3 regions of the Pseudomonas sp. S1_G07 genome follow, and region 2 is predicted to be linked to each of the others. Evidence: predicted binding sites of a transcription regulator. Region 2 holds the regulator's gene; each other region holds the start of a gene.

Region 1 (3,276 bases), 2.0 Mb from region 2:
GGTAAACGGCGGCCGTAACTATAACGGTCCTAAGGTAGCGAAATTCCTTGTCGGGTAAGTTCCGACCTGCACGAATGGCGTAACGATGGCGGCGCTGTCTCCACCCGAGACTCAGTGAAATTGAAATCGCTGTGAAGATGCAGTGTATCCGCGGCTAGACGGAAAGACCCCGTGAACCTTTACTATAGCTTTGCACTGGACTTTGAATTTGCTTGTGTAGGATAGGTGGGAGGCTTTGAAGCGTGGACGCCAGTTCGCGTGGAGCCAACCTTGAAATACCACCCTGGCAACTTTGAGGTTCTAACTCAGGTCCGTTATCCGGATCGAGGACAGTGTATGGTGGGTAGTTTGACTGGGGCGGTCTCCTCCTAAAGAGTAACGGAGGAGTACGAAGGTGCGCTCAGACCGGTCGGAAATCGGTCGTAGAGTATAAAGGCAAAAGCGCGCTTGACTGCGAGACAGACACGTCGAGCAGGTACGAAAGTAGGTCTTAGTGATCCGGTGGTTCTGTATGGAAGGGCCATCGCTCAACGGATAAAAGGTACTCCGGGGATAACAGGCTGATACCGCCCAAGAGTTCATATCGACGGCGGTGTTTGGCACCTCGATGTCGGCTCATCACATCCTGGGGCTGAAGCCGGTCCCAAGGGTATGGCTGTTCGCCATTTAAAGTGGTACGCGAGCTGGGTTTAGAACGTCGTGAGACAGTTCGGTCCCTATCTGCCGTGGACGTTTGAGATTTGAGAGGGGCTGCTCCTAGTACGAGAGGACCGGAGTGGACGAACCTCTGGTGTTCCGGTTGTCACGCCAGTGGCATTGCCGGGTAGCTATGTTCGGAATAGATAACCGCTGAAAGCATCTAAGCGGGAAACTAGCCTCAAGATGAGATCTCACTGGAACCTTGAGTTCCCTGAAGGGCCGTCGAAGACTACGACGTTGATAGGTTGGGTGTGTAAGCGCTGTGAGGCGTTGAGCTAACCAATACTAATTGCCCGTGAGGCTTGACCATATAACACCCAAGCAATTTGCTTGCTTCGAGCCGAAAGGCGAAAGAGCACCAGATTGCGGTGTGTGAAGACGAAATGAACCGAAAGTTCGAATCTCACAAATCACCGAAAGCTGTCACATACCCAATTTGCTGAAGCGCGGCCAGCTGGCCACGGTTCGGTACCCGAATTTCTTGACGACCATAGAGCATTGGAACCACCTGATCCCATCCCGAACTCAGTAGTGAAACGATGCATCGCCGATGGTAGTGTGGGGTTTCCCCATGTGAGAGTAGGTCATCGTCAAGATTAAATTCCAGAACCCCTGTTTGCTAACGCAGACAGGGGTTTTGTTTATGTAGAAGTCCATGAATTTCACCGGCACGCTGCTAGCGCAGCGGACTGGTACACAGAATTTCTTGACGACCATAGAGCATTGGAACCACCTGATCCCATCCCGAACTCAGCAGTGAAACGATGCATCGCCGATGGTAGTGTGGGGTTTCCCCATGTGAGAGTAGGTCATCGTCAAGATCCAATTCCAAAACCCCTGTCTGCTAACGCAGACAGGGGTTTTGTCGTTTAGCAGGTATCGATAAGGCTGGTTGCACATTCGCAACTGCTGGCTATCTTCCTGCCCACGTCCCGTTTCCCTGCCACCAGACAGCAGAAAATCTTTCGTTTGCCAGCGGCAGAATCTTTCAATGCTGAACCGTCCGCTTTTACCACTTGTCGGTTTCCCATTCAAAAAGAGGATGTTTCCCACAACTCCTTAATCTTTCACTCCATTTGGCCGAAAGCCTGATGAGCCATGCGTGCACCGAAATAGAGCGGTTTGAAAGTCCGCCTAGACCGTACATGGAATGTTCACCTCTGCACGCTAACCACCCTTTGGCAAAAGAAGTCGATGAAATGAATCTTAAGTTCAGTCATAAAATTCTGTTGGCCGCGTCAGGCGTTGTCGTCCTGGCCTTCGCATTATTCACGCTCTACAACGATTACCTGCAGCGCAGCACCATCAAGCAGAACCTGGAGTCATCTATCCAGCAGTCTGGCGAACTCACCGCCAGCAGTGTGCAGAACTGGCTCAGTGGTCGAATCCTGGTCCTCGAGAGCCTGACGCAAAACCTTGCTCATCAGGGCGGTGCTGCCGATCTCCCTGGGTTGATCGATCAGCCGGCGCTCACCTCGAACTTCCAGTTCACCTATGTAGGCCAGACCAACGGTGTATTCACCCAGCGTCCGGACGCAAAAATGCCCGACGGTTACGACCCCCGTCAGCGTCCTTGGTACAAGCAAGCCGTGGCTGCCGATAAACCCATGCTCACGCCGCCCTATATGGCCGCAGTGGGTGGGCAGATCGTGACTATCGCCATGCCGGTGAAAAAGAACGGTGAACTGCTCGGCGTGGTCGGCGGTGACCTGAGCCTGCAAACCCTGGTCAAGATCATCAACTCGGTAGATTTCGGTGGTATCGGCCATGCGTTCCTGATCAGTGGCGATGGCCAGGTCATCGTCAGCCCTGACCAGGACCAGGTAATGAAAAACCTCAAGGACATCTACCCCGGCACCAGCGTCCGTATTGAGAAGAGTAGCCAGGACGTCGTTCTCAAGGGGCAGGACCGCATCCTGTCGTTTACCCCCATCAGCGGCTTGCCAGGTGCAGACTGGTATATCGGCCTGTCGATCGACAAAGACAAAGCTTACGCACCGCTGGGTAAATTCCGCACTTCCGCGCTGGTCGCTATGTTGATCGCCGTGGTTGCGATCGCCGTACTCTTGAGCCTGTTGATCCAAGTGTTGTTGCGGCCCCTGACTACCATGGGCGTAGCCATGCAGGACATCGCCCAGGGCGAAGGTGACCTGACCCGCCGGTTGGCTGTTACCAGCAAAGATGAGTTCGGAGAAGTCGGCAGTGCGTTCAACCGATTCGTGGAGCGTATCCACGCCTCGATTTCCGAAGTGTCTTCGGCAACACGCCAGGTGCATGACCTGTCCCAGCGCGTGATGGCCTCTTCCAATGCGTCGATCATCGGCTCCGACGAGCAGAGCGCGCGCACCAACAGCGTGGCTGCCGCGATCAACGAACTGGGCGCGGCCACCCAGGAAATTGCGCGTAACGCCGCCGATGCTTCACAGCACGCAAGCGGTGCCAGCGAACAGGCCGACGATGGGCGCAAGGTGGTGGAGCAGACCATCCTGGCGATGTCGCAACTGTCGCAAAAAATCAGCTTGTCCTGCACCCAGATCGAAACCCTGAACGCCAGCACGGATAACATCGGCCACATCC
Region 2 (3,276 bases):
ACTTCGCTGAACATGCCGTTGACCGCATCCAGTGCTTCGAGAATCACGTCCATCAACTCCGAATCAACCTTACGCTCACCCTTGCGCAGGATGTCGAAGACGTTCTCGGCGATGTGGCAGCACTCCACCAGCTCATGGAGCTGGAGGAAGCCGGCGCCCCCTTTTACAGTGTGAAAACCGCGAAAAATTGCATTGAGCAGGTTCGCATCATCCGGGCGGCTTTCCAGCTCGACCAGTTGTTCGGACAGTTGCTCTAAAATTTCGCCGGCCTCTACAAGGAAATCCTGAAGGATCTCTTCATCGGCGCCGAAGCTCATGTGGGTGCTCCTTAGAAGCCTAAACTGGATAACAGGTCATCTACGTCATCCTGACCTGACACAACGTCTTCACGTTTATCGGCATGAATCTGCGGACCTTCACCCTTGGCGAGATGTTTTTGTGGATCTTTTTCCGAGAGGATCGCTGCGCGGTCATGTTCGATGCCGGCAAAACGATCAACCTGGCCTGCCATCAGCACTAATTTGAGCAGATTGCTTTCCACTTCGGTGACCAATTGGGTCACGCGCTTGATCACCTGACCGGTAAGGTCCTGGTAGTCCTGGGCCAGCAGAATGTCATTGAGGTTGCTGGAAACCGTACGGTTTTCCTGCTCGCTGCGTGACAGGAACCCTTCGACCCGACGGGCCAGCTCACGAAACTCTTCAGCCCCCACTTCACGGCGCATGAAGCGGCCCCAGTCAGCGCTGAGCGCCTGGGCATCCGTCGCCATGCCGTTGACCAAGGGCGTGGCGTTTTCCACCAGGTCCATGGTGCGGTTGGCCGCCGCCTCAGTCAGCCTGACCACATAGGACAGGCGTTCGGTGGCATCGGTGATTTGCGAGATTTCTTCGGCCTGGGGCATGTGCGGGTCAATCTGGAAATTGACGATTGCACTGTGCAGCTCACGCGTGAGCTTGCCCACTTCCTGGTACAGACCGCGGTCACGGGTCTGGTTGAGCTCATGGATCAACTGCACCGCTTCGCCAAACTGGCCTCTTTCAAGGCATTCGACCAACTGGTGAGCATGTTTTTTCAGGGTTGACTCAAAGTCTCCCTGTGACGTTTCGTTATTGTCCATAGCTCCCCCGCGATGGCATTAGCCGTGGATGCGTTCGAAGATTTTTTCAATCTTCTCTTTCAAGGCTTGTGCAGTGAAAGGCTTGACCACGTAACCGTTGACCCCGGCCTGGGCGGCTTCGATGATTTGCTCACGTTTGGCTTCAGCGGTGACCATCAATACCGGCAGGTGCTTGAGCCTTTCATCGGCACGCACTTTGCGCAGCAAGTCGATACCGGTCATACCCGGCATGTTCCAGTCAGTGACCAGAAAATCAAAGTTGCCACTTTGCAACATCGGGAGCGCAGTGGTCCCGTCGTCTGCTTCGGCCGTGTTGGTGAACCCAAGGTCACGCAACAGGTTTTTTATGATCCGCCGCATCGTTGAGAAGTCATCCACGATGAGGATTTTCATGTTCTTGTCCAATTCGACCTCCAAGCAGTCTTAAACGCGCCCAGCACCTGGACGCGCCATTTCAATCAACAGGCATTACACAAAAAGGACTGTCGGGGGCACCCTGGATCAAACCGCAAAGGTCAAACACCCTCGCGGTGAAGTTCTCAAGCGCCCACACACTGCCTGTCAGCGCGCTCGCCACTCTCCCAAACGCCCCCGCAAGCGGGCCGCGCACTGGCTGTGTAACTGGCTGACCCGCGATTCGCTGACCCCCAGGACCTCACCGATTTCCTTGAGGTTCAGTTCTTCGTCGTAGTACAGCGCCAATACCAGTCGCTCACGCTCAGGCAAATTGGCAATCGCGTCTGCCAACGCGCCCTGGAAGCGTTCATCTTCCAGGTCGCGCGCCGGCTCCATATGAGTACTCGCTCCGTCCTCGTGCAGCCCTTCGTGTTCGCCGTCCTGCAACAGGTCGTCGAAACTGAACAGGCGGCTGCCCAAGGTGTCGTTCAAAATCCCGTAATAATCGTCGAGACTCAATTGGAGTTCGGCCGCAACTTCGTGATCTTTAGCGTCGCGACCGGTTTTTGCTTCAATTGCACGAATTGCGTCACTGACCATGCGCGTATTGCGGTGTACCGAACGTGGCGCCCAATCCCCCTTACGCACCTCGTCGAGCATCGCGCCACGGATGCGGATACCCGCATACGTCTCGAAACTCGCCCCTTTGCTGGCATCGTACTTGGTCGACACTTCGAGCAGGCCGATCATGCCCGCCTGGATCAGGTCTTCGACCTGGACGCTGGCGGGAAGGCGAGCCAGCAGGTGATAGGCAATACGCTTGACCAACGGCGCATAGCGTTCGATCAACTCACCCTGACTGTCACGGGCAGACTTCTTGTAAACGTTATAGCCGTTCGCGGTCATAGCACCGGTCCTGCGCTCGTCTGATGAACCAATCGCTCGACGAAAAACTCCAAATGCCCCCGGGGGTTGGCGGGCAACGGCCAGGTATCGACCTTCTGGGCAATCGCCTTGAACGCCAGTGCACATTTGGAACGAGGGAACGCTTCGTAGACTGCACGCTGCTTTTGCACAGCCTTGCGCACACACTCGTCGTAGGGAACCGCGCCGACGTATTGTAAGGCGACATCGAGAAAGCGATCCGTGACCTTGGTCAACTTGGCGAACAGGTTGCGACCTTCCTGCGGGCTCTGGGCCATGTTGGCCAGGACGCGGAAGCGATTCATGCCGTAGTCACGGTTAAGCAGTTTGATCAGCGCATAGGCGTCGGTGATCGAGGTGGGTTCATCGCAGACCACCAGCAGCACTTCCTGGGCCGCGCGCACGAAGCTGACCACGGACTCGCCGATCCCGGCGGCGGTGTCGATCACCAGCACGTCGAGGTTATCGCCGATATCACTGAACGCCTGGATCAGGCCGGCATGCTGCGCCGGGCTCAGGTGCACCATGCTCTGGGTGCCGGAGGCGGCCGGCACGATGCGAACCCCGCCAGGGCCCTGGAGCAGAACATCGCGCAGCTCGCAGCGCCCCTCGATCACATCGGCGAGGGTATGTTTGGGTGTCAGCCCGAGCAGAACGTCGACGTTCGCCAGCCCCAGGTCCGCATCCAGCAGCATGACGCGACGGCCAAGCTCTGCCAGGGCCAGGGACAAATTCACTGACACGTTAGTTTTGCCGACGCCACCTTTGCCGCCGGTCACCGCGATCACCTGTACGGGATGCATGCTGCCCATTTTATTTCTTTACCTTGTCTTGCTTAG
Region 3 (3,276 bases), 280 kb from region 2:
GTGCGTAGACGCTCTTACAACCTGGCCCAGGGCGTGGTCGACGCCCTGACCCAGCGCATCCTGCTCGGGCAGTTGAAACCCGGCGAAAAACTGCCGTCGGAATCCACCATTGTGCAAGAGCATGGGGTGAGCCGTACGGTGGTGCGCGAGGCGCTGTCCAAGTTGCAGGCGTCGGGGCTGGTGGAGACACGTCACGGCATCGGCACCTTTGTGCTGGAGCAAAGCGCCCAGCAGGGCTTGCGTCTGCATGTGGACACGGTCGCCAGCGTGCGCAACATGCTGGAACTGCGCCTGGGCCTGGAGGTGCAAGCGGTGGCATTGGCCGCGCTGCGCCGCAGCGACGCGCAACTGGCCCATATGCGCCAGGCGCTGGACGACTACCAGGCCTCCCTGGCCAACAACGACAGTTGCGTGGAAGAGGACAAACGCTTTCACCAGTTGATCGCCGAAGCCACCGGCAACAGCTTCTTCAGCGAGATCATGCTGCACCTGGGCAATGCGATGATCCCGCGTGCTCAAGTGAAGAGTGACGAACGCGGGGGCGCCGATTTTGCCAGGCTCGGGCAGTTGGCGAACCTGGAGCATGAGGCGATTTTCAACGCCATCAAGCGCCAGGACCCGGACGCGGCAAGAGCCGCCATGGTGTTGCATCTGACCAACAGCCGGGATCGGTTTTCCGGGCAATGATAAGGATCACAGCTTGAACGAACATACCTTGTCCATGCGCCTGGAGCGTGTGGCCGCGCATGTGCCGAACGGCGCGCGCCTGGCCGATATCGGTTCGGACCACGCCTACCTGCCGGTGGCGCTGCTGCGCCGTGGCTTGATCGAGGCGGCGGTGGCGGGGGAGGTGGCGCCCACGCCGTTCCAGGCGGCCGAGCGCACCGTGCGTGACAACGGCCTGGCATCGCGGATCAGCGTGCGCCTGGCCGATGGCTTGGCGGCGATCGAGCCCGGCGACCGCATCACCGCCGTCAGCCTCTGTGGCATGGGCGGCGAGACCCTGCGCGACATCCTCGACGCCGGCAAGGCCCACCTGAACGGCGTTGAGCGCCTGATCCTGCAACCCAACGGCGGCGAGCAGCCACTGCGCTTCTGGCTGATGAGCCACGGCTACCGCATCGTCAGCGAAGAACTGCTGTACGAAAACCGTTTCTACTATGAAATCATCGTCGCCGAGCGCGCCGACTCAGTGACCTACAGTGCCGAAGAACTGTACTTCGGCCCGCTGCAAATGCAGGTCCGCAGCCCGGTGTTTCTGGCCAAGTGGCAGCGTGTGTTGCGCCTCAAGCGCAAGACCCTGGCCGGCTTTGAGCAGGCACAGCAGGCGGTGCCTGAGGCGAAGGTGCAGGCAATTACCCGGCAGATCCAGTGGATCACTCAATTACTGGCGTGATCGCTACCGATCCCATGGGGGGAGCTCGGCAGCTCGCTGGCGATATTTTTCTCAATCAAGGCTCCCTCCCTTCAAGTTCTCCCGGTGCGCGGCCGATACGATGCCTATGATTGAGGGCGTTTTGCAAAGCGCCTCGGGCGGTCGTCTCCGACGGTTACAGCGGCCGTCGCTACTGAGTGCTTTTGCCCCATTTTCGCGCACGCCGAGTGCCTTGTCGGTGCACGGCATGCCCTGTTTCAAGGCCGAGCTTGAACGGCCCATATCTTGCTAGTGCCAAGCTAATCAATGACATGGCTTTTTGCCGTTAGTCATTTCAAGGTTTGGCCCGCCATTTAATCGCGTGGGTTGTTTTTTGGAGCGGTCGGACATGCACAGTTTGTTATCACCCGGTATCCGCCTGCTCGGACGTTTCGGATTTGCACGTAAATTCCAGCTTCTGTTCTTTCTGTTCATGCTGCCCCTGGTCGGTAGCCTATGGGTGATCGGCCAGGATTACCGCGAAAAATTAAGCGTGATTGCCAGCGAGCAGTCCGGTGTACGCCAGTTGTTGGCGCTCGATACGCTCGACGCTCAACTGATCGCGCAGCGCAACCTGGCGGCGCGCTGGAAGGCCGTTGACTTGCTGCGTGAGCCCACCGCTGCTGCCAAGGCCGCGATGGCGACGCTGGACGCCAATGTCCCGCCGATCCAGCAAAGCCTGCAAACCCTGGGCGACACGCTCAAGGCGCAAAAGGCCGGCGCGGACATTCAGGCGCGCTTCGAGACCTTGCAAGCGTCGGTCAAAGGCTTGGACAGCCAGTCCCAGCGCACGGTGGGCTGGTGGCCGGACGGTTACGACCGTTTCACCTCGGCGCTCAGTGCCGTGCAGGCATTGCGTGAGCAGATTGCCCTGGATACCGGGCTGATCCTCGATCCGTGGCTGGAAACCTACATGCTGATGCAGATCTCCACGCAGCAGACGCCCGACCTGATCGAACGCATCGGCCGCATGGCCAGCATCGGCCAGTCATCCATCGCCTCAGGGCAGTTCACCCTGCAAAGCCGCCTGCAGATGCGCGACCTGCGTAGCCGCATCAGTGATGCGCGGGACCAGTTGATCAAGGCGGCGGCTTCGCTCAAAGCCAAGCAATACCCGGGCATTCAACCCTGGGTCGCACAGTACGACAACAGCCTGCAAGTGCTGGATAACGAACTCAAGGTGCTCGACGACGGTGTCTTTGGCGGCACCATCAAGCTCGATGCGGCGGTCTTCGATCGCAGTGTCGACGCCATGCTTGGCGGCCTGGGCGCGCTGCGCAACCAGTCGTTGACCTCCCTGGACACGCGCCTGACCTACTACCACGAGCGTTCACTCGAGCAATTCATTCCGATGGCGGCGACGTTCGGCGTGCTGGCCCTGGCGGCGCTGTACCTGCTCATGTGCCTGCAAGCCTCCATTCGCCGCAGTGCCAGCGGCATCACCACCCTGGCCGAGTCCCTGCGTGACGGTAACCTGTGCGTGGAAGTGGCGGTGCAAGGGCGTGACGAACTCGCCGTGATCAGCACCGCGCTGAACGTCGCGGTGGTGCAATTGCGCACCAGTTTGCTCGGCGTCAATCACGAGACCCAGCAGCTCGGCTCGGCGGTGCTGACCCTCAATTCGCAATCGGGCAACACCCTCAGCGAAGTCGAAGACCAGCAGCACCAGATCAGCCAGATCGCCGCCGCCGCCACTCAACTGGCCGCCACGTCCATGGGCGTCGCTCGCAGTTGCGAACAAGCCTCGGGCAGCGCCCAGCAGACTCGACGCATCGCCGAAGAGAGCAGCCGCGACAGCCAGCGCACCACCACCAGTATCCAGCAGCTCAACCAACGCCTGACCGACACCGCCAACGCCCTGG

The links. Region 2 encodes FliA, which starts transcription of late flagellar genes. Its sites were predicted from a motif close to CTAAAGTTTNNNNNNNNNNNGCCGNTAA; they were not measured.
Region 1: a site for FliA is predicted at 1,759-1,786, ahead of AB4O05_RS05525 (methyl-accepting chemotaxis protein). Genes of this name have one in related genera too.
Region 3: a site for FliA is predicted at 1,468-1,495, ahead of AB4O05_RS22945 (methyl-accepting chemotaxis protein). Genes of this name have one in related genera too.

What each region holds. Positions count from the first base shown of each region.
Region 1 is NZ_CP162778.1:1,175,293-1,178,568, forward strand. It holds rRNA gene AB4O05_RS05510 (23S ribosomal RNA) at 1-1,009, shown strand, start outside; rRNA gene rrf (5S ribosomal RNA) at 1,180-1,295, shown strand; rRNA gene rrf (5S ribosomal RNA) at 1,405-1,520, shown strand; gene AB4O05_RS05525 (methyl-accepting chemotaxis protein) at 1,899-3,276, shown strand, end outside.
Region 2 is NZ_CP162778.1:5,316,626-5,319,901, forward strand. It holds gene AB4O05_RS24140 (chemotaxis protein CheA) at 1-317, opposite strand, end outside; gene AB4O05_RS24145 (protein phosphatase CheZ) at 329-1,117, opposite strand; gene AB4O05_RS24150 (chemotaxis response regulator CheY) at 1,136-1,510, opposite strand; gene fliA (RNA polymerase sigma factor FliA) at 1,679-2,419, opposite strand; gene fleN (flagellar synthesis regulator FleN) at 2,416-3,249, opposite strand.
Region 3 is NZ_CP162778.1:5,041,330-5,044,605, reverse strand. It holds gene AB4O05_RS22955 (FadR/GntR family transcriptional regulator) at 1-687, shown strand, start outside; gene AB4O05_RS22950 (tRNA (adenine(22)-N(1))-methyltransferase) at 701-1,396, shown strand; gene AB4O05_RS22945 (methyl-accepting chemotaxis protein) at 1,764-3,276, shown strand, end outside.